Regions from separate parts of the Streptomyces sp. NPDC050842 genome, predicted to be linked through region 2. Evidence: riboswitches for the same ligand, from Rfam matches in the RefSeq annotation. Region 2 holds a riboswitch; the other holds the start of a gene.
What was found. Region 2 has a riboswitch for ZMP and ZTP ahead of ACIBG6_RS02730 (phosphoribosylaminoimidazolecarboxamide formyltransferase). Riboswitches for the same ligand answer to the same signal wherever they lie in the genome.
Positions count from the first base shown of each region.

Region 1: linked by a shared signal. The riboswitch ahead of ACIBG6_RS06775 (bifunctional 5,10-methylenetetrahydrofolate dehydrogenase/5,10-methenyltetrahydrofolate cyclohydrolase) and the one ahead of ACIBG6_RS02730 (phosphoribosylaminoimidazolecarboxamide formyltransferase) in region 2 are both predicted to bind ZMP and ZTP.

Region 1 covers NZ_JBITGA010000002.1:319,405-330,996, forward strand. Annotated here, with positions in the region: gene ACIBG6_RS06760 (DEAD/DEAH box helicase) at 1-198, shown strand, start outside; gene ACIBG6_RS06765 (SWF or SNF family helicase) at 195-1,598, shown strand; gene ACIBG6_RS06770 (hypothetical protein) at 1,579-2,412, opposite strand; gene ACIBG6_RS06775 (bifunctional 5,10-methylenetetrahydrofolate dehydrogenase/5,10-methenyltetrahydrofolate cyclohydrolase) at 2,762-3,616, opposite strand; ZMP/ZTP riboswitch at 3,645-3,752, opposite strand; gene ACIBG6_RS06780 (GAF domain-containing protein) at 3,909-5,201, shown strand; gene ACIBG6_RS06785 (aldehyde dehydrogenase family protein) at 5,245-6,768, shown strand; gene ACIBG6_RS06790 (AAA family ATPase) at 7,049-9,970, opposite strand; gene ACIBG6_RS06795 (hypothetical protein) at 10,074-10,490, opposite strand; gene ACIBG6_RS06800 (hypothetical protein) at 10,930-11,592, shown strand, end outside.
Region 2 covers NZ_JBITGA010000001.1:600,589-612,180, forward strand. Annotated here, with positions in the region: gene ACIBG6_RS02695 (FdhF/YdeP family oxidoreductase) at 1-1,100, opposite strand, end outside; gene ACIBG6_RS02700 (Dyp-type peroxidase) at 1,442-2,452, shown strand; gene ACIBG6_RS02705 (family 1 encapsulin nanocompartment shell protein) at 2,449-3,264, shown strand; gene ACIBG6_RS02710 (DUF1345 domain-containing protein) at 3,268-3,903, shown strand; gene ACIBG6_RS02715 (GreA/GreB family elongation factor) at 4,160-4,669, opposite strand; gene ACIBG6_RS02720 (S8 family peptidase) at 5,025-6,239, shown strand; gene ACIBG6_RS02725 (glycosyl hydrolase family 8) at 6,353-8,041, shown strand; gene ACIBG6_RS02730 (phosphoribosylaminoimidazolecarboxamide formyltransferase) at 8,069-9,229, opposite strand; ZMP/ZTP riboswitch at 9,264-9,357, opposite strand; gene ACIBG6_RS02735 (glyceraldehyde-3-phosphate dehydrogenase) at 9,503-10,948, opposite strand; gene ACIBG6_RS02740 (GNAT family N-acetyltransferase) at 10,976-11,592, opposite strand, start outside.

The sequences.
Region 1 (11,592 bases), on a different contig from region 2:
GGGCAGGACCGCCCGGTACAGGTGCACCGGCTGATCGCCGAAGGCACGATCGAGGACCGGATCGCCGCCATGCTCGACCGCAAACGGGAACTGGCGGACGCCGTTCTCGGGACGGGCGGGGACACGCCGCCGGAACTGACCGAACTGACCGACGCGGAACTGGCGGAGCTCGTACGACTGCGAGGGGACGGACGATGAGCGGGTACGGACACGGGGTCGGCCCCAGGCAGGGGCAGGGACACGGGGGCGACGAGCGGACGTTCGAGGCGCTGCCGCCCGCGAAGGGCGCGGCGTTCGCCCGGACCTGGTGGGGCCTGGCGTGGCTCAAGGCGCTGGAGGACACGGCGCTCGACGGCCAACAACTCAAGGCCGGGCGCCGGCACGCGCGCGCGGGGGCGGTCGGAGCCGTGTCGGTGCGCCCCGGCCGGATCACGGCGATCGTCAAGGACCGCGACGGCACGGCGCACCGCAGCGACGTGCTGGTGCGGGAGTTCTCCGAGGAGGAGTGGGAGCGGCTGCTCGATCTGGCCGTGGACAGCGCGGGGCACATCGCGGCGCTCCTCGACCGTGAGATGCCTCCGCACTTGGTGGAGGACGCGGCGGTCACGGGGCTCGACCTGCTCCCGGGGATCGGCGATCTCGAGCCGGAGTGCGGGTGCGAGGCGTGGGACCACTGCCCGCACACGTCGGCGCTCTGCTACCAGGTGGCGCGGCTGCTCGACGAGGACCCGTTCGTCCTGCTGCTGATGCGGGGGCGCGGGGAGCGGACCCTCCTCGACCAGCTCCAGGCGCGCAGCGCACGACGGGCCGCGGCGCCCTCGGAGCGCGACGGGCAGGACGGGGCCGGGGACGGGCCCGCGGTGGAGGGAGCCGGGGGCATGCCGGGCGTGTCGGCGGCCGAGGCGTACGCGGCCCGGGACATCCTGCCGCCGCTGCCCGCCCCGCCCGGGGCCCTCTCGGGGCCGGGCGAACCGCTCTCCCTCGACACGGAGACGGATCCGGAGCCGGGGGTCGATCCCGCGGCACTGGAGTTCCTCGCGACGGACGCGGCGGCTCGCGCGCACCGGATGCTCGTCGCGGCCCTCGGGGGCAGCGGCGGGCCCGAGCTCGTGGAGCCGCCGCTGACGGCCTCTCAGGACGCGGTGCGTCTCGCCGCGGGCTCGTCCGCCGCCTGGATCACGGCGCGGCTCGCCGACGGTTCGGGCAGGTCGCGGGCGGATCTGGACGCGGCCACGCGCGCGTGGCGCTTCGGCGGCGCCGCCGCCCTGGCCGTACTGGAGGAGGAGTGGACGCCCGACGCCGACACCCTCGCCCGGGCGGCGGCGCGGCTCGCGGAGGCCTGGGAGGGCGACGAGCGGCCGGTGCTGCGGCGGACGGCCGGCGCGCGCTGGACGGTGGTGGGCGCGGAGGCACAGTTGCGGCTCGGAGCGGACGGCCGCTGGTGGCCGTACCGCAAGGCCGGTGGCCGCTGGTCCCCCGCGGGCCCGGCGGACCGCGATCCGGCGTCGGCCCTGGCCACGGCTGCGGCCACGGCCGCTCTCGCGTCCGACGCCACGGGAGCGGGAGGCGCCGCCGGCGCTACCGGAGGAGGCCGGTGATCTTCCCGCCGGTGGCGGACGGGGCGGCCAGGCTGCAGGCGACGGCGTCGGAGCCGAGGAGGTAGCTGGTGCGGTAGGGGTACTGGACGAAGGTGGTCCAGCGCGTGCCGAGCGGCTGTAGAGCGGCCTTGGCGCGGAGGGGTGCGCGGCAGAGTTCCGTGGCTGCCTCGCGTACCTTCTGGTCGTCGGCGTAGGTGCCGGTCAGGCGTGGCCGGGCGACGAGCTCGGCGTCGTGCGGCGTGTCGCAGTCGCGGCGGACGGCGGTGCCCGGCGTGGCGCGGTCGATGTCGAAGCAGTCGCCGACGCGCAGCGCCTCGAAGGAGACGGGCCTGGCGGGAGGACGTGTCGCCGTCGGGGCCGTGGAAGGGGCCGGCCGGGTCGTCGCGGGAGCGGTGCTGGCGGTACGGGAGGGCTGCGGGGCGGCACTCTTCCCGGGCGGGGCGAGCCGCTCCTCGGGCGCCGCGTGCGTCGGCGTGTCGGCCACGGGGCCGCCCGTGGCGGGCACGCCGGTGGTGGACGCGCCCGGCGCTCCTGCCGTGGGTTCGCCGGACGACGGCGCGCCAGCCGTCGGGACAGACGTCGGGCCGCCGTCCTCCGCAGTGACGACCGGGGACGGTACGGCCACCGGGCCGCCGCCCGGTCGCCCGTCGGCTCCCGGCCCTTCGAAGTCCTCTCCGCCGCCGACGGCCACGAACCCGCCCACGACCAGGGCTGCCAGGACCAGCGGTACGAGCGGCACGCCGAACCAGCGGGCGCGCCGCGCGGCCGGCCCCGGCCGGGGTGCCCCGAGGCGTACGACACGCGGCCACCCCACAGCGGCGAGCCGCTCGGCGGAGTGAGCCTCGGTGGACTGTGACTCGGCGGAACGGAGTTCAGCGGAACGGGGCTCGGCGGAACCAGGCTCGGCGGAACGGGGCTCGGTGGGACGGGGCTCGGCTGAGGGGGACTCAGCCGGTCGGCGGTCCGGCGGCGGAGTGGCGGTCGGCTGGTGCGGCACAGACACCAGGGTTGCTTGTCGGCCTCCATGAGGCGAGTGATCCGGGGCCGTTGAGCACGGCCTGTACAGAATCGTGACCATCGCCGACCACGCCTTGTCCGACCATGGCCGGAACGCACCTCTCCTCCCCCGGTCACCGTCCCGCCGACGCCCCGTCATGAGTGCCCTACAGACCGAGCTGGCGCTCCGCGCCCTCGACCGTCTGCGCGAGCAGCACGGCGATGGTCATGGGACCGACGCCACCGGGGACCGGAGTGATGAGGGAGGCGCGCTCGGCGGCGGACGCGAAGTCGACGTCGCCGATGTTGCCCGGGTTGTAGCCGGCGTCGACGACGACGGCGCCGGGCTTGATGTCCTCGCCCTTGATGAAGTTCGGCTTGCCGACGGCCGCCACCAGGATGTCGGCCTCCCGTATGACGGAGGAGAGGTCCTTGGTGCGGGAGTGGCAGTAGGTGACGGTGGCGTCGCGGCCGAGGAGGAGGAGACCGGCCGGCTTGCCGAGGATCGCGCTGCGCCCGACGACCACGGCCCGCTTGCCGCTCGGGTCGACGTCGTACGCGTCGAGGAGGCGCATGATGCCGCCGGGCGTGCAGGAGACGAAGCCGGGGAGTCCGAAGCCCATGGCGGCGAAGGAGGCCATGGTGACGCCGTCGACGTCCTTCTCCGGGGCGATGGCCTCGAAGGCGGCGCGCTCGTCGATGTGCGGGCCGACCGGGTGCTGGAACAGGATGCCGTGGACCTCGGGGTCCTCGGACAGCGCGGTGATCGCGGCGACGAGCTCCTCGGTCGTCGTGGTGGCGGGCAGCTCGACGTGCTTGGAGCGGATTCCGGCCTTCGCGCAGCGGTTCTGCTTCATCTTCACGTACGTCACGGAGGCGGGGTCGGCGCCGACCAGGACGGTGGCGAGGCACGGCGTGACACCGGTGCGGCGGGTGACCTCGGCGGCGCGCGCGGCGGTCTCCTCGACCGTACGGCGGGCGAGGGCGGTGCCGTCCATGAGGGTGGCGGTGCTGGTGGACATGGCAACTCCTGGGCGTCGTGTCTGACCGGTGGTTCGCCCAGGCGCACGGCATCGGCACGGTCGCACCGCTCGGTGCGCTCCGCCCGGGCCGCTCCCCGGTGGTGATCCACCTCAAGCGCCAGTCACGGCCCGGGCCCACTCTACGTGCTCCGCGCCAGGAGCCGGGGGCCGGTCCCGGACAGGGCGCATATGCCGCGGTGCCGGAGCGCTTGTCGGCGGCCCGCGCGCGCACGACGATGAGCCGGACGTGCAGGGCGACCTCGACGGGGAGGCCGAGTTGAGCGATGCGTGGATGGGCGGGTCAGGAGGTCCCGGTACCGGGGCGAGGGGTCCGGACGACGGGGCCGACGGTCCGAGCGACGGGACGACGGGCGCAGCTGACAGGCCGACCGGTCCGGCGGTGCGGCCGCTGGTGGCCGCCTCGTGGCGGCGTTCCGTGCGGGCCAGGGTGTGCCAGGAAGGAGCCGCGCGGATCGAACTGGACGAGGACGCGTTGGCGGGGCACCGGGACGGCCATCCCCTCTCGGCGGCGATGCCGGTGATCCGGGAGTTGATGGGGACGTACGCGACGGACGGGGAGCATCTGCTGGCCGTCTGCGACGCGGCAGGGCGGATGCTCTGGGTGGAAGGCCATCCGGGCACGCTGCGCAAGGCCCGGGCGATGAACTTCGTGGCCGGGGCCCGCTGGTCGGAGTCGGCGGCCGGGACGAACGCGCCCGGGACCGCGATCGCCGTCGACCGGCCGGTACAGGTCGTCACCGACGAGCACTTCCGGCGGCGTGTGCGGGCCTGGACGTGCGCCGCCGCTCCCGTGCACGATCCGCTGTCCGGCCGGGTGATCGGCGCGGTGGACATCACGGGTGGGGAGCGCCTCGCGCACCCGCACAGCCTCGGATTCGTGCAGGCGGTGGCGCGGGCGGCCGAGTCCCAGCTCGCCCTGCTCGGTCCGCCGGCCCGGCCGGGCGGGTTCAGGCTCTGCGCGCTGGGCCGCGACGAAGCGGTGCTTACAGCGAACGGGCGGCGCGTACGCCTGTCCCGCCGGCACAGCGAGATCCTGGTGGTCCTGGCACACCGCCCGGAAGGGGTGGGCGGCGACGAGCTCCTGACGCTGCTGTACGAGGACGAGTCGGTCACCCCGGTGACGCTGCGGGCGGAGCTGTCCCGGCTCCGCACTCTCCTCGGGCCCGACGTGCTGCGCTCGCGCCCGTACCGGCTGGCGGGAGCCGTCGACGCGGACTTCGCGACGGTCGACCGGCGGCTCGCCTCCGGTGCCGTCTCGGCTGCGGCCGGCGAGTACGCGGGCCCGCTCCTTCCGGCCTCGCTCGCCCCGGGGGTGGTCCGGCTGCGCGAGCGGCTCGCGGACCGGCTCCGGGCCGCGCTGGTGGACCGGGGCGACCCCGGACTCCTCGCGGACTGGGCGTACAGCACATGGGGCGAGGACGACGTGGTGGCCTGGCGGGCCCTGTGCGCGGCGGTACCGGCGCCGCAACTCCCGCCCGTAAGGGCGAGGCTCGACTCCCTTGAAGCGGAACTGACTGCCACTGCAACGGGGTTGCAACGTACAGCCGCGCAGACTCGGCGATGAGTGCCGGCCAGGGACGGCCGGCGCGCCGAGGGAGGCCATGCCGATGACCCGTTACGCCGCACCCGGCACCGAGGGCGCGATCATGTCGTACGCGGACCGCTACGACCACTGGATCGGCGGCGAGTACGTCGCCCCGGCGCGCGGCCGCTACTTCGAGAACCCGAGCCCGGTCGACGGCCGCGCCTTCACCGAGGTCGCCCGCGGCACGGCCGAGGACGTGGAACGCGCCCTCGACGCGGCGCACGCGGCGGCTCCGGCGTGGGGCAGGACGGCCCCGGCCGAGCGCGCGACGGTCCTGCTGCGGATCGCGGACCGCATGGAGAGCAACCTGGAGGCGCTCGCGGTCGCGGAAAGCTGGGACAACGGCAAGCCCGTCCGGGAGACCCTCGCCGCCGACATCCCGCTCGCCATCGACCACTTCCGCTACTTCGCGGGGGTGTTGCGGGCCCAGGAGGGTTCGCTGAGCGAGATCGACGACGACACCGTCGCGTACCACTTCCACGAACCGCTGGGCGTCGTCGCACAGATCATCCCGTGGAACTTCCCTATCCTGATGGCGGTCTGGAAGCTGGCGCCCGCGCTGGCCGCCGGCAACGCGGTGATCCTCAAGCCCGCCGAACAGACCCCGGCCTCCGTGCACTTCTGGCTGAGCCTGGTCGCGGACCTGCTGCCGCCCGGCGTCCTGAACATCGTCAACGGCTTCGGCGAGGAGGCCGGCAAACCGCTCGCGTCCTCGCCGCGGGTGGCGAAGATCGCCTTCACCGGCGAGACGGCGACGGGCCGCCTGATCATGGGGTACGCCTCAGCGAACCTCAAGCCGGTCACCCTCGAACTCGGCGGCAAGTCCCCGAACATCTTCTTCGACGACGTGTGGGCGGCGGACGACGACTTCCGCGACAAGGCCCTCGAAGGCTTCACGATGTTCGCCCTGAACCAGGGGGAGGTCTGCACCTGCCCGTCACGCGCCCTCGTCCAGCGCGGCCACTACAGCGACTTCCTGGAAGCGGCGATCGCCCGTACGGAGCGGATCGTCCCCGGCCACCCCTTGGACACGTCGACGATGATCGGCGCCCAGGCCTCAGCCGAGCAGCTCCGGAAGATCCTCTCGTACCTGGAGATCGGCCAGCAGGAGGGCGCGAAGATCCTGACGGGCGGCCAGCTCATCACGTACGACGGGGACTTGGCGGGCGGCTATTACGTCCAGCCCACGATCTTCGAGGGCGACAACCGCATGCGGATCTTCCAGGAGGAGATCTTCGGCCCGGTGGTGGCGGTGACGTCCTTCACCGACTTCGACGACGCGATCCGCACGGCCAACGACACGCTCTACGGCCTCGGCGCGGGCGTCTGGACCCGCGACACGAACACGGCCTACCGCGCGGGCCGCGCGATCCAGGCAGGCCGAGTCTGGACGAACTGCTACCACGCGTACCCGGCCCACGCTGCATTTGGAGGAACGAAGCAGTCGGGCATCGGCCGCGAGAACCACAAGATGATGCTGGATCACTACCAGTGGACGAAGAACTTACTAGTCAGCTATTCCCCCAAAAAGCTCGGCTTCTTCTAAGAAGTTGAGCACGGTGCCTGACCTGCGCAAACGGCCGGTCAGGCACCGTTGCCCTGGTCTCGAAACGGCTACCGAAGTCGGGTGATTGCAGAGTTCACTTGACTCCGATATCTCACTTCATAGAGAAGATCCGGGCCATGCACGGGCCAGCGCGGTCGCCGTTCCACCGTGCATACCAGCAGACGCAGAGTCCTTTCCAAGCTGATGGTGGCGGCCGGTCGTTGTGGGGATGGCTGCACGAAACGACAAAGCTGCTGATAGACGATTCTCGATCAAGATGTCAGGAACGGGCCATGAGGGCGGCGAGACCCGCACGTGTGGCGACGTCGGTCTTACGGAACACCCGGGAGAGGTGGGTCTCGACGGTACGCGGACTGAGGTAGAGCCTGGTGGCGACCGCCTGGTTGGTGAGGCCCTCGGCCACCAGTTCGGCGATCTCCCGCTCGCGTGCCGTCAGGGAGGCCAGCCACGGCGGGGCGGTGGAGGACGTGCGGGGTACGGACGGCCGCGTCATCTCCGCCAGGCCGACCAGCAGGCCCGCGCCTCCACGGGTGGCGAGCCGGTGCCCCTGCTTCCACATGGCCGCGCCACGCGCTCCGAACCCGGCGGCCGTCATGGCCGGGGCCGCGAGCAGCAGTGACCGCGCCTCCCAGAACACCGCGCCAGACCGTGCGCATTCCGCCGCTGCCTCGGAGAGCAGCGTTGCCGCCCTGCCGGCGTCGCCGTGGTGCAGTGCGAGTTGTGCCGCGCTCCGCATCGCGGAGGCGCGTTGCACGGGCAGGCCGAGCTGCTCCGCTTCCGTGCGGGCCCGCTCGGACCATGCGGACGCGGACGGGACGTCCCCTGTGAAGAGGGCCGCCGTGACGAGAAGTTCCGACAGGAGCGGGCGCATCGAGGGTTGCAGGCCACGCAGGTCGTCTCCCCCGGCCCGGAGGAGGGCGTCCCGGGCGCGGTGCGGGTCGCCGCCGGTGAGCGCCGCGTAGCCGAGCATGCACCAGGCCATGGAGGCCCGCCAGTTGTCGCTCGGTCCCATGGTCGCAACGGCCTCCTCCGCGGCCGCCAGTGCCTCCGGATCGCCGGGCGCGGACGCCGCGACGCGCACCTGGGCCTTGTTGGCCAGGACGAAGGCGAGCAGTTCACCGCTGCCGATTCCGCGGGCGATGTCCTCGGCCTCGTCCGCCAGTTCCCAGGCCGACTGCAGTCGGCAGGTCTGGATCGCTACGTGTGCCTTGCACAGCAGCAGGAGCGGCAGGAGGTAGATCTGCCCGCTGCGCCGGGCGATGCCGAGGCCGCGGTCGGCGTGGCGTTCCGCATCGATGAAGCGGCCCAGGAAGGCCTCCGCCCATCCCAGTCTGCCCAGTGGTTCGCACAGTGCCGTGAGGTCGTCGTCGGGCAGACCGTCCAGCAGGCAGGCTGCCTGCGCCGCGTACGCGCTCGCCGCAGCCACGTCGCCCTCGTAGGCCTCGCCGAACGCGGCGACCGCCAGTGCCCCCGCCTCGCCGAGTTCGTTGCCGAGGACGCGCGCGTCCGCGAGGGTCCGTGCGACTTCGCCCCGCATCTGCGGATAGGAGGCGTTGTGCGGTGCGGACGAGCAAAGTTCGAGGCCGATCGACACCCGGTCGGACGGCGACAGCTCCGGCTGGCGCAACTCGCGGCGCAGCAGCGCGATCGCCTCGGGATATCTTCCGAGGTGCCGTTCCGTCAAGGCGCACAGCACGACGGCCGACGTCCTGACGCCGGTCTCGTCGGGACCGGCCGTGCTGATCACATTGTGCAACAGGTCGCGGCTCTCCCGCAGCCCGCCGGAGACCCCGAGTGCTCGTGCGCGCCGCAGCAACAGATCGCGTCGCTCGACGGCGTATTCGGCCGTGTCGGGCAGCAGTCCGAGTGCGGCCTGGAGCCAGTGTGCGCAGCTCGTCGGAGCCGTGGACGCGGTCTGCTCAGCCGCCTGCCTCAGTACGGCGTACGCCTGCGGATCCCATGTGGTCACCGACCGTTCGATGTGCCGGGCCTGCTCGACGGCCGATGCGCCGGTGCGGGCCAGCTCTGCGGCGGCGACGTGATGGATCTCGACGCGCCGCCGAACCGCGGTGGACTCGTGGACCAGGGTCCGGACCACCGGGTGGCGCAGCACCATGCGGCCGCCTGGGCCCGGCCGCACGAGGTCACGTCGCGCCAGTGTGTCCAGATCATCGTCGAGCTCGGCATCAGTACGACCGGTCACCCTACGGATCACCGGGGACACGGCGTGGTCGCCGAGCACGGCGATCACCTCCAGGGTCCGGTGCTGCGACGGGGTCAGCGGGGCCAGCTCGTTCAGCAGCAGCGCTCCGAGTCCGGTGGGCAGTTCGTCGAGGCCGAACTCGGCGAAGGCCGAGGAGGACGTAGGGCGACGTGCGGCATCCTCGCGGTACGCGTGCAGGAGAGAGAGGAAGTAGAGCGGGTTGCCCTCTCCTGCCGCATGCAGTTGCGCGGCCCGGTCGCGCGGCAGATCGGGGGCGAGCCCTTCGACGCACTCTTGTTCCGAGAGCGGCGCCAGACCGATCCGGAGGACTGCTCCGGTGCCGGCTTCACGGGTGAGCGCCGCGGTGAGCGCGGTCGGCGTCTGCCGGTCGCGGCGGGCGACGACGAGGACGACCGGGCCGGGTACGGGATGCCGGACGAGATGGTCCAGGAGCTCCAGGGAAGCCGGGTCCGCCCAGTGCACGTCGTCCAGCGCCACCACCAGGCCGCCCGCCCGGCCGAGTTGTGCCATCAGCCCTGCCACCGATCGGTGGAGACCGAAGCGGTCGGCGGTGGCGGGCACCGGCCCGGGGGACGGCCCGGCGCCACGGCCGCCGAGGACACGGGAGACCGCGTCCAGCAGGTCGGGGGCATGCGGGGGACGGTGGTCCAGATCGGCGAACGCGTCGGCGAACGGATGGAACGGGAGGTGCCGCTCGTACTCCGCCGCGCGGCCGCGCAGCACCGTCATCCCCCGTCGCCGTGCGTGCAGGCAGAACTCCGCCATCAGCCGGCTCTTGCCGATCCCTGCCGCGCCGGTGATGTCGACGAAGGACGGGATCCCTCGGCCCAGCCGGTCGATCACCGTGTCGAGCAGCCGTAGTTCGGCCGTGCGGCCGACGAGGGGGCTCCCGCTGTCGTGATGTGTGGCCGCGTCTTCCGATGTTCCGACGTGTGTGATCCCTCTACCGAACTCCACGGCATTGTCTATCACGCCGAACGGAAGAACGTTCGAGAGTCGACCCACCCACTGAGTCCTACGCTTCCGCTGAGGACCCGAGGCAGTGCGGCCCTCCGTCGCCTCAGCCGAACCAGTCGACCAAGGCGATGGCTATCGAAACGATGATGCCCACCAGGACTCCGAGGACGAGTGCGGCGACCTCGGCGGCGATGAAGACCAGGACGTAGTCGCCGTTGTGGCTGAACGTGCCGTCCCGCGCACCGGCGCGGAACGACAGCGACAGGGCGAGGAACGGTCCGAGGATGAGCCCGGTGACGGTGACCCACGTACCCAGCGCGTAGCCCGACAGCTCGTGGGCTCTGCCCCTCGCCATCCGCACCTCCACGGTGCTGCCTGGCTTGTGCGACGTGGCAGCCTTGTCCAGCGTGACCTGACGTCGGGGCTCGCCCGCCGCACGCGGTGTGTACGTGCCTGTGCAGTTGGTGCCGTCCGAATACCCCTGCGCGTCGGTGGCCTCGTAGCACGAGCTGATCCTCATGACGCCGTCCACGGGGCCGAACCCCAGAACGGCTGCCATGTGGGGGCCCGGAAACAGCCAGATCAGCCACCCGGCGACCGCGAGACTGACCACCGCTCCGGTCAGGCCCACCCTCCGCTCCCATGTCCCCGCCGTTCGCGCCACACCGCCCGCCCTCCTGGAAGGCGGCCGCCACGCGGACCGCCTGTGATGTGTACGGCTCACAGAACCGACACGATTCTCCCGCCCGTCGCGGTTCCGCGAGTCCGTGGTTTCCCTGACATGCCTACGTAATTCAGAGTGCGTGCGGTCGGCCGGCCACTACGTAGCGAAGTACGTGGTTCCACCGACGCCCTCTTCAACGGATCCTGCGAGCATCGGCCCCATATCGCAGCACAGCCACGTGCCCTTCGCTGCCGGCAGTTCGGAATGCTTCCCCCGTCGAACAAGAGGTACCGCCGTGTCACACCGCGTTCTCGCTTCCACCATCCTCGGAGTGGTCCTGACGCTGTCGCTCGCCGCCTGCGGATCAACCGCGGACAAGGACCCGGCCGTCCCGGGCTCGACGGCCGCGGGCAGCGTGGCCGACGGGCGCGCCGCAGACGGAGGCGCGTCAGGGGATTGCCCCGACAAGCACGCGGCCACCGTGCAGGACGACAAATTCGGAGGGACGGCGGACATCGACCTGTGTGCGCGTCCCGAAGTGCACCGGACAGCCGTCAAGGCGGCCTGGGCCAGCGTGTACACCAGGCCCACCGTGAGCCCGCCCCTCAACATGATGCCGGTCTCCTGCACGGGCGAGTCCGAGGAGAGCTGCAAGGTGACCAAGGTCGGTGACACCGGTCTGTGCAATCAGGCGAATCCCGATTGCCACCCGCGGCGCGGCGAAGAAGTACCCGTGCTCTGTTCCGCCGTGGACAAGCTGAACTCCGACAGGCTGTACTACGGCGTGCTCCTCGACAGCAAGCGCCTGCTGGCCATGGGGACGGACAACGACCGCGGCTACACCAAGGACTTCACCGACAAGGGCGACATCGCCGTGGGTTATGTGGATGCCGGGAAGCTGGAGAAGGTACGGGCCGAACTGCCCGCCTGTGACGGCACCCTGCTCCACGGCTGGGGA
Region 2 (11,592 bases):
CAGCTGACGATGGAGCGGTCGGCCTCCCCGTACACGCGCGCGGCCGCGAGGATGTCGGCGCGGCTCAGCCCGGACTGCCTCTCCAGCTGCTCCCACGACGTGGCCTCGCACACCGCGCGGTACTCGTCGAAGCCGGCCGTGTGCCGGTCGATGAACTCCCGGTCCAGCGCCTTGGGATCGGTCTCCGACTGCTCCAGGACCGCCTTGGCCATGCCGCGCAGCAGCGCCATGTCGCCGCCGATGCGCGGCTGGAGGTTCAGGGTGCTCGTCTTCGTCGTCTTGAAGAGGGCCATGTCGAGGAAGTCGTGGGGGACGATCGTACGGGTGGCGGCCGCCTCGACCAGCGGATTGACGTGCACGATCTGCGCCCCCCGGTGGTGAGCCTCCGCGAGGGCGGTGAGCATCCGGGGCGCGTTGGAGGCGGCGTTGACCCCCAGGATGAACAGCGCGTCGGCGGTCTCCCAGTCCTTCAGGTCGACGGTCCCCTTGCCCGTGCCCAGCGAGGCCGTGAGGGCGCGGCCGCTGGCCTCGTGGCACATGTTGGAGCAGTCGGGCAGGTTGTTCGTGCCCAGTTCGCGGGCCATCAGCTGGTAGAGGAACGTGGCCTCGTTGCCGAGCCGGCCGGAGGTGTAGAAGGCCGCCTTGTGCGGGCTGTCCAGCTCGCGCAGGGCGCGGCCGACCACCTCGAACGCGTCCTTCCAGCTGATCGGTACGTAGTGGTCCGTGTCCGGGTCGTAGACCATCGGCTCGGTCAGCCGGCCCTGGTTCTCCAGGTCGTAGTCGCTCCACCCGGCGAGCTCGGTGACCGAGTGGGCGGCGAAGAACTCGCGCCCGACGCGCTTGCTCGTCATCTCCCAGGTGACGTGCTTGATGCCGTTCTCGCAGATGTCGAGGTGCAGGCCCTTGGTGTCGTCGGGCCACGCGCAGCCGGGACAGTCGAACCCGGTGTTCTCGTGGTTCATCTTCATGATCGCGCGGGGGCCGTCCACCAGCGCGCCTTCGGCGACGAGGAAGCGCGTCACGCTCTTGGCCGCGCCCCAGCCGGCCGCGGGGTGGTGGTACGGGTGGAACTCCGGTTCGCCCTCGGGAGTGGGCCCCACACGGGCTTCCGGGTGCGCGGGCCGCTCGGGGGGCTCCGGGCGGTCCGAGCCTTCCGGGCGTTCCTGGTCGTCGCGGTCGGCAGCATTCACGACTCTCAACCCTTCCGGCCTTCGGGCACGGGGAGGCGAAACGGCTTTCTCCGGCAGGCTAGGTCGGGCGAGGACCCCCTGCCACTCGACCCCGGGGGTCTCGCCGCCTGCCTCCGGTGTCCTCTCCGGCGTCCACTCCGTGGCCTCTCCCGTGTGCCCGTCCGGCCGCGCGGGCACCTCCGTGCGCGGCTACGCTGACGCCGCTCCAGAAATCCGTTTTTGTACCATCTGTCCTGCTCGACGGGAGTCTCATGGTCGTCGCTCAGCCCGTCATCGCGCAGCCCGTCATCACACCCTCCTCCCGGGCGGCCGTCTTCCTGGTGGCCACCGTCGCCCCCGGCGGAGAGCCGGTCGTACGGGAGGCACTCCAGGACCTCGCGGGCCTGACCCGTTCGGTGGCGTTCCGTTCCCCCGAATCGGCGCTCGGCTGCGTCGTCGGCGTGGGGTCGGAAGCGTGGGACCGGCTCGTCGGCGATCCGCGCCCGCGCGACCTGCACCCCTTCCCGCCCCTGAGCGGCCCCCGCCACCGCGCCCCGGCGACCCCGGGCGACCTGCTGTTCCATCTGCGTGCCCGGCGCATGGACCTCTGCTTCGAACTGGCCCGGCTGATCCTGGACCGGCTCGCCGGCGCGGTCACGGTCGTCGACGAGGTCCACGGCTTCACCTACTTCGACGAGCGCGACCTGCTCGGCTTCGTCGACGGCAGCGAGAACCCCGCGGGCGCGACCGCCGTCGAGGCGGTGCACATCGGCGACGAGGACCCGGACTTCCGGGGAGGCAGCTACGTCGTCGTGCAGAAGTACCTGCACGACATGACCGCCTGGGACTCGCTCACCGTCGAGGAGCAGGAACGCGTCATCGGCCGTACGAAGCAGGCCAACGTCGAACTCCCCGACGGCGTCCAGCCGGCCGACTCGCACGTCGCGCTCACCACGGTCGTCGACGACGACGGTGTCGAGCAGCAGATCGTGCGCCAGAACATGCCGTTCGGCCGCGTCGGCAGCGGCGAACTGGGCACCTACTTCATCGGTTACGCCCGCACGCCCGCCGTCACTGAGCGGATGCTGCGCAACATGTTCCTCGGGGATCCCCCGGGCAACACGGACCGCATCCTCGACTTCTCCCGCGCCGTCACCGGCGGCCTCTTCTTCGTGCCGAGCGCCGACCTGCTCGACGACCTCCCCGCCGCCCCGTCCGCGGCCGCCGCGCGCCCCGGGGACTCCCTGGGCATCGGCAGCCTGAAAGGAGCCCCCGCGCCATGACGACTCCCGACGTGACGAACAACCTGCACCGAGAACTCGCCCCGATCACCCCCGCGGCCTGGGCGGAGATCGAGGAGGAGGCCCGCCGCACCTTCCGGCGCCACGTCGCCGGCCGTCGCGTCGTCGACGTGCCCGACCCGGCGGGCCCCGGGCTCGCCGCCGTCGGTGTCGGCCACCTCACCGACATCGCGCCGCCCGCGCCCGGTGTCTCGGCGCGGCTGCGCGAGGCGCGGCCGATCGTGGAACTGCGGGTGCCGTTCACCGTCTCCCGGGCCGCCGTGGACGACGTCGAGCGCGGCTCCAAGGACTCCGACTGGCAGCCCGTCAAGGACGCGGCGCGCACGATGGCGTACGTCGAGGACCGGACGATCTTCGACGGATACGGCGCCGCCGGCGTCGACGGACTGCGCTCCCGGTCCTCCAACCCGGTGCTGCGGCTGCCCGCCGAGCCTCGCGAGTACCCCGACGCGGTCAGCCGGGCCCTGACGGCGCTGCGGCTCGTCGGCGTCGACGGGCCGTACGCGCTGCTGCTCGGCGCCGACCAGTACCGGGCGGTCAGCGAGACCTCCGACCACGGCTACCCGATCGCCGCCCACCTGACCCGGATGCTCGACGGCTCCCCGATCTGGGCACCGGCCCTCCGCGGCGGCTTCCTCCTCTCCACCCGGGGCGGAGACTTCGAACTGCGCCTCGGCCAGGACGTGGCGATCGGCTACGCGGGGCACGACGCGGACGACATCCACCTGTACTTCCACGAGACGCTGACCTTCCTCGCCCATACCGACGAGGCCGTGGTCGTCCTGGAGGCCTGAGCCGTGAACCGCCGACCGGTCGACGCCGTCCCACGGCTCGTCGGAGCGACGGCCGTCGGGGCGGCGACCGGGGTGGTCGTCGGCGCTCTCGCGAACACGCCCCTGGGCTTCCTCGCCGGCATCGCCACGGCGGAGACCCTCTTCGTCGTCACGGGGTGGCTCGTGCTCTGGCCCATGGACGCGGCCACTACCCATCGCAACGTTCGGCGGGAGGAGTTCCGGCCCGCCGTCGAGGAACTCGTCGTCGTCGGAACCGCCGTGTGCGGCCTCGTCGGCATCATCGTGATGCTCCTGGTCGGCCACTCGGACCTGGGCCACGCCGCCGCCGCGACGGCGCTCTGCGGCGTCTTCATGGCCTGGGCGGCGCTCCACCTGATGTACGCGGCCCGCTACGCGTACGTCTACTACGCCGTGCAGCCCGGCGGCGGCATCGACTTCAACACCCACGACCCGCCGCGGTACAGCGACTTCCTGTACTTCAGCTTCAACCTCGGCATGACCTACCAGGTCTCCGACACGAACGTCTCGACGTCCTCGCTCCGCGCGATCGTCCTCCGCCACTGCCTGCTGTCCTACGTCTTCGGCGCCAGCATCCTGGCGACCACCATCAACCTGGTGACCGGCATCGTCACCGGCTGAGCCGGCCGGATGACGAGGGCCGCGGCAGCCGCGGCGCCCGGGGCTGGTGATGTGTTCGCCTGAGCGGCCCCTTGCACCTAGGTGCGCCACCAGGGTTCGCGTACGTAGCGGCTCTCCTCGCTCGTGCAGCCCAGGCGGTTGGAGATCTGCTCCGAGTCGAGGTTCCAGCCGACGACGCCGGTACCGTTTGCGGCCCAGCTCGATCAGCCGGTCGGTCCGTTGCGCTCGGTCTGCTGGGCCCGTTCGGTCCCGGCGGCTATGACGGCTCGCCCGCGTCGCCCGCGTCGCCCGCGTCGCCCGCGTCGCCGAGCGACAGCACGACCGCGCTCGTGCGGCCCTCAGGGGTGTCGTACGAGACGGTGTCGCCGGCTCGGTGGCCGAGCAGCGCGCGGCCGAGCGGGCTGGCGGCGGTGACCATCGTGGCGTCCAGGACCTCGGCGACCTCGCCGATCTGGACGGTCGTCTCCGTGCCGTCCGCGAACCGTACGGTCACGGAACTGCCGACGCCGACCTCGTCGGTGCTCGGCGGACCGGCGACGGAGCCTTCGCGCAGCCGCGCGTCGATGTCGGTGATGCGTGCGTCCAGGCGCTGGAGCTGCGTGACGCGTTGCAGCTCGTCGGCCTGGTCGGCGCGATCGCCCACCTGATCGCCGCCGCCGTCGCGCAAGGTCACGGCGACCGTTTCGCGTTCGGCGCGCAGGTCGGCGAGTTCGCGCTCGAACGCCGCACGAGCGACGGCGCTGAGGGGCTCGGGTCCACCGGTCATGTCTGATCCCGTCGGGCAGCGGGCGGCACGGATGCGTGCCGCGGATCGGTCACGGCAAGCCGAAGGTATCAGGCGAATCGGGGCATTACGTCCAGGGTCGCCGGGCAGTTCGACGCGCGTTCCCGGGGCGGTGCGGTGGGCGTTTTCTGTGGGTTCGACGGGAGTTCGATTGCTGGAGTGTGGCAGATGCATGACAAGCGCCCAACTCCCTTGAGCTACGCCCGTAGACCGGACAGGCTGCTGGTCATCCGGAGCGCCCCACACGGCTCCCGGCCGTGCGTGTGACCCACACGCGCCCCCCACAGTCGCGCCGCCCCCACATGAGGCGCGACGCCGAAGAGGAGGACTCCCTCGTATGGCACTCCCGCAGCACACCAAGGCCCGGTTCGCGCTGACCGTGTCCGCCGCGACCGCGGCCGCCCTGCTCGGCACCTTCGCCGCCGTCCCCGCCCAGGCGGCCCCCGTCGAGGGCGTCGTCCTCGCGGCCGGTTCGGCCGACGCGGTGCCCGGCAGCTACATCGTCACCCTGAAGCAGGGCGCGGGCTTCAAGGCCGCCTCCACCAAGGGCCGGAACCTGATAGCCGGTTACGGCGGCACGGTCGGCAAGACCTTCGGCTCCGCCCTCAACGGCTACACGGCCACCCTCGGCGCGACGGAGGCCCGCCGCCTCGCCGCCGACCCCGCCGTCGCCTCCGTCGAGCAGAACCAGATCTTCCGCGCCGACGCGACGCAGACCAACGCCCCCTGGGGCCTGGACCGCATCGACCAGGCGAACCTGCCGCTCAACGGCACGTACACCTACCCCGACTCGGCGGGCGGCGGCGTCACCGCGTACGTCATCGACACCGGCGTCCGCATCTCGCACGCCCAGCTCGCCGGCAGGGCCGTCAACGGGTACGACGCGGTCGACGGCGACACCGTCGCCCAGGACGGCAACGGACACGGCACGCACGTCGCCACGACCATCGCGGGATCGACGTACGGCGTGGCCAAGGCCGCGAAGATCGTCGCCGTCCGGGTCCTCGACAACGCGGGCTCCGGCACCACCGCCGGCGTCATCGCGGGCGTCGACTGGGTCACCTCCCACCACACGGCGGGGGCCCCGGCCGTCGCCAACCTCTCCCTCGGAGGCGGTGCCTCCACCGCCCTCGACAATGCGGTGAAGAACTCCATCGCGGACGGCGTCACCTACGCCGTCGCCGCCGGCAACTCCGGTGTCAACGCCTCCTCCACGTCCCCCGCCCGCGTCGCCGCCGCCATCACGGTCGGCGCCACGAGCAACACGGACGCCAAGGCGAGCTGGTCCAACTACGGTTCGGTGCTGGACCTGTTCGCCCCCGGCGTCTCGATCACGGCGGGCTGGCACACGAGCGACACGGCCACCAACACCATCTCCGGCACCTCGATGGCCACCCCGCACGTCGCGGGCGCCGCCGCCGTGTACCTCGCGGGGCACACCTCCGCCACTCCGGCGCAGGTCGCGACCGCTCTGGTGAACGGCTCGACCCCGAACAAGGTGACCAGCCCGGGCAGCGGCTCGCCCAACCGCCTCCTGCGGCTCGTCCCGTAGCGCGGACGTGACGGGTCGGGGGTCTTGCGCGGATCCCCGACCCTCTCTACCCTCGCGGCTCAATGGTTAGGAAAACTTCCTAACGAATGAGCCGCGAAGGAAAGGGAGTTGTCATGCGTCGACGAAGCGTCTCGCTTCTCGGGCTCGCCGGACTACTGGCGTTGCCCCTGGTGTCGATCCCGCAGGCACAGGCACAACCCCAGGCGCAGCCGCGCGCGCAGGATCAGGCGGCCGCCGCCGACAGCCTGGTCTCCGTCGGAAAGCCGGTGACGGCCTCGTCCGTCGAGGCCGCGGGCTTCGAGGCCGGCAAGGCCGTGGACGGCAACACCGGCACCCGCTGGGCCAGTCTGGAGGGCGTCGACCCGCAGTGGGTCAGAATCGACCTCGGCGCGGCGCACACCGTCTCCCGGGTGAAGCTCAACTGGGAGGCCGCCTACGGCAAGGCGTACCGGATCCAGACCTCGACCGACGGCTCGACCTGGACCGACGTCTACGCGACGACGACCGGTGACGGAGGCGTCGACGACCTCACCGTCTCCGGCACCGGCCGGTACCTCCGCATGCACGGGACCACCCGCGGCACGCCGTACGGCTACTCCCTCTGGGAGTTCGAGGTCTACGGCGCCCCGACCGGCGGCGGCGTCCCCGGCGGCCCGGCCGTCCCCTTCGGCAGCCACCTCAGGCCGTACACCGCGGGAACGCTGAAGCCCTCGGGCGCGCAGGCCACCGTCGACCAGAAGGTCGTCGAGTACTACAACAAGTGGAAGGCCGCCTTCGTCCGGCAGAACTGCGGCAACGGCTGGTACCAGATCATCTCGCCGGACGCCGACCACCCGTACGTCGCCGAGGCGCAGGGCTACGGCATGGTCGTCACCGCGACGATGGCCGGCGCCGACCCCGACGCGAAGAAGATCTTCGACGGTCTCGTGAAGTGGAAGATCGACCACCCGTCCTCGATCAACCCGAACCTCCTCGCGGCCGAACAGGACGCGGCCTGCAAGAGCGTCAACGGCGGTGACGGCGCCACCGACGGCGACATGGACGTGGCCTACGGCCTGCTCCTCGCCGACAAGCAGTGGGGCAGCGCCGGCACGTACGACTACAAGGACCTCGCGCTCAAGCACATCGCCGCCATCAAGAAGGACGAGCTCAACCCGACGACCAAGCTCCTGAAGCTCGGCGACTGGAGCAGCTCCGGCGACCAGTACTACTACATCTCCCGTACCTCGGACTGGATGGTCGACCACTTCCGCGCCTTCCGTACGGCCTCCGGCGACACGACCTGGGACGCCGTGCGCACCGCGCACCAGACCCAGATATCGCGGCTCCAGTCGACGTACGCGTCCGGCACCGGCCTGCTGCCCGACTTCGTCGTCGACACGAACACCACGCCCAAGCCCGCTCCCGGCCAGGTCCTGGAGGACCCGAACGACGGCGCGTACTGGTGGAACGCGTGTCGTACGCCGTGGCGCATCGCGGACGACGCGGTGACCAGCGGGGACGCCACGTCGCTCGCCGCCGCGCGGAAGCTCAACAGCTGGATCAAGACGAAGACCGGCGGCGACCCGAACAAGATCGCCATCGGCTACAAGCTCAACGGCACCCAGATCTCGGCGGGCAGCGAGGCCGCCTTCTTCGCGCCGTTCGCCGTGGCGGCCATGACCGACCCGGGCAGCCAGGCCTGGCTGGACGCCCTCTGGAACAAGATGCTGGCCACCCCGGTCGACACGAGCAGCTACTTCTCGGCCAGCATCCAGCTCCAGGTCATGATCACGGCCTCCGGGAACCACTGGGTCCCGTAGGGGCTACCTCGGCCGGCATCGCGCCGATCAGTGGTGGAAGAGCCTCAGTCCGGTGCGCGCGAGCGTGATCCCGTGCTCGCGACAGGCGTCCTCGACGTCGGTGGACCGCATCGACCCGCCGGGTTCGGCGACGGCGGTGACGCCGTGCCGCTGCGCGTGATCGACGTTGTCCCGGAAGGGCAGCGCGCCGTCCGAGGCGAACGCCACCCCGGTCAGCTCCGCGAGCCACGCGGTGCGCCGGACGTCGGTGAGGTCGGGGGTGGGCACGGACAGGGCCCCGGACAGGCGCGCGCGCTCGTCCGGGGTGAGGTCGCCCTCGACGAACCGGATCTGCCAGTTGATCCGGTCCTGCCGACGGATGTCGGGCCGGAAGGCGAGCGCGCGGACGGCGGGGTGGCGGCGCAGCCACCACGTGTCGGTCTTCGCGCCCGCCAGCCGGGTGCAGTCCACCCGGGACTGCTGCCCGGCGCCGATCCCGAGCGTCGCCCCGCCGCGTACGTAACAGACCGAGTTGGACTGGGTGTAGCGCAGCACCGCGAGTCCGAGCAGCAGGTCCTCCCTGGCCGAGGCCGTGAGCTCACCGCACACGACGTCGTCCAGGAGGGCGGGGGAGAGGGGCACGTCGTCGCGCTGCTGGGTCAGCCGCGTGCCGAACACCTCCCGGGCCTCCTGGCCCGGCGGGGTGTAGGTCGCGTCGGCCTCCACGACCAGGAAGCGGCCGCTCTTCTTCCGGCTGAGGGTCTCGACGGTGCCGGGAGCGTAGCCCGGGGCGATCACACCGTCGCAGACCACCCGGGTCAGCAGCTCGGCGAGTTCGGCGTCGACCGGGTGCGAGACGGCGGCGAAGTCGCCGTAGGACGACTTCGGATCGGCGTCACGCGCCCGCAGGTAGGCGCTGGTGACCGCGCCGACGCGGTCGCGGTCCACGCCGTACAGCTCGGCGGTCACCTCGTCGACCGGCCCGGCCACCGCCGCGCCGGCCGGCGAGACGTGCTTGAACGAGGCGGCGGCCGGCCGGCCGCCCAGGGCGCGGCTCGCGTCCCGGACCAGCTGCCAACTGTTCAGCGTGTCCAGCAGATTGACGTAGGACGGGCTGCCGTTCACCACCCGCACCGGCCGACTCCCGGGCTCCACCGGCACGGCGGTCGCCACCAGCTGCTGGGGATTGATGCCGTAGCGCAGTTCCATCTCAAGACCTCCTGGGTCAGCGGGACATCACTGACGCAGGCGCCCAGGCGGTCGACGCGCACGCGGGAAGACGGGACCGGATGCCGCTCCCCGGTGGTGATCCACCTTCGCCAGTCGCGGCGGGCACGATGCTACCCGCCCGGCGGAAATGCCGCGCCGCACCCCCTGGTACGGGAAACGCGGAACGCCGCACCCCCCCGTACGGGAAGCGCGGAACGCCGCACCCCCCGTACGGGAAGTGCGGCGCGCCGCCGTGCTGTCGGTGCCGGGCGATCAGACCGCCGGAGCCGGGAAGGTCGGGTACTCCACGCCGGAGACGTGCTGGACGACCCGGATGACCTGGCACGAGTAGCCGAACTCGTTGTCGTACCAGAGGTAGAGGATCGCGTTGTCGCCGTCGACCTTGGTCGCACCGGCGTCGACGATGGACGCGTGGCGCGAGCCGACGAAGTCCATCGAGACGGCGTCGGGGGCCGTGGTGAAGTCGATCTGACGCTTCAGCGGCGAGTGCAGCGAGACGTCGCGGAGGTACTCGAGGACCTCTTCGCGGGTGGTCTCGCGGCCCAGGCGCAGGCTCAGGATGGCGATCGAGACGTCCGGCACCGGCACGCGGATGGAGCTGCCGGTGATCGGGGCCTTGAGGTCGGGCAGCGCCTTGGCGACGGCCGAGGCGGCACCGGTCTCGGTGATCACCATGTTCAGCGGCGCCGAGCGGCCGCGACGGTCGGCCTTGTGGTAGTTGTCGAGGAGGTTCTGGTCGTTCGTGAACGAGTGGACCGTCTCGACGTGGCCGCGGAGCACACCGTACTCGTCGTCCATCGCCTTCAGCGGCGGGACGATCGCGTTGGTCGTGCAGGACGCGCAGGACAGGATCTTCTCGTCCGGCTTCACCGTCTCGTGGTTCACACCGTGGACGATGTTCGGCACGTCGCCCTTGCCGGGCGCGGTGAGGACGACCTTGTCGATGCCCGGGCGCAGGTGCTTGGAGAGACCCTCGCGGTCGCGCCACTTGCCGGTGTTGTCGATGAGGATCGCGTTCTCGATGCCGTACGCCGTGTAGTCGACCTCGGACGGGTCGTTGGCGTAGATCACCTTGATCGTGTTGCCGTTGGCGAGGATCGTGCTGTTCGCCTCGTCGACCGTGATCGTGCCCTGGAACTGGCCGTGGATCGAGTCGCGGCGCAGCAGCGAGGCGCGCTTCACCAGGTCCTGGTCGCCGCCGCCGCGGACGACGATCGCGCGCAGGCGCAGACCGTTGCCGGAGCCGGCCTTCTCGATGAGGAGGCGGGCGACGAGCCGGCCGATGCGGCCGAAGCCGTACAGGACGACGTCACGCCCGTCGCGGCGCTCGATCTTGTTCTCACCGATCGCACCGGCGACGGCCTCGGCGGTGAAGTCCGCCACGGAGAGACCGCGGTCGTCGTTCTTGTACTCGGCGGCCAGCATGCCGATGTCGATCTGGGACGGGCCCAGGTCGAGCGTCGTGAGCGTCTGGAGGAACGGGAGCGTCTCGGTGACCGAGAGCTCCTCGCCGTCGATCTGCCGGGCGAAGCGGTGGGTCTTGAGGATGCTGACCACCGACTTGTTCACCAGGGAGCGGCTGTGGACCAGGACGGTGACGTCCTGCTCCCGGTGCAGCTTCCCGATGATCGGGATCATCGACTCCGCGATCTCCTCGCGGTTCTTCCAGCTGGTGAACGAGTCGTCATTGACAGTCACAAGTTTATCTTTCGAGCTAGGCGGCGCTCATATGGTAACCCCAGGTCCGCGCGGTGCTTCAGAGGGGTGGCGCATCCCACGCTCCGCCCCCGCGCGCCGCTCGCGGGCGCGCGCCAGACGCTCCTCCAGAGCCGCCCGGCGCGCGGGCCACTCCTCGGCCACGATCGAGAAGACGGCGGAGTCACGGAGGCGGCCCTCCTCGCCCGGGGCCCACGAGACGGACCAGTTCCGCAGGACGCCCTCGAACGTGGCACCCACCTTCTCGATCGCAGCCCGCGAGCGGGCGTTGCGCGCGTCCGTCTTGAGGTCCACTCGCGCCACGTCCCAGCTTTCGAAGGCGTGCCGGAAGAGCAGGTACTTGGCCTCCGCGTTCACGCCCGTGCCCTGGGCCGAGGCCGCGAGCCACGTGAAGCCGATCTCGATCGCGCACAGGCGCTCACCGGACGGCCAGAATCGCGGGTCCCAGAAGGAGGTGGCGCCGACCACCCGCCCGGTCGCCACGTCCACCTGCGCGTACGGGGCGAGCCTGCCGTCGGCGGCGCGGCCGAGCTGCGTGTCGACGTACGCCCCGAATCCCTCCCGCCCCGGCACCCAGGTGAACCCGTACGAGTCCCGGTTCTCCTCGGCCGCGTCGGCGAGACCTG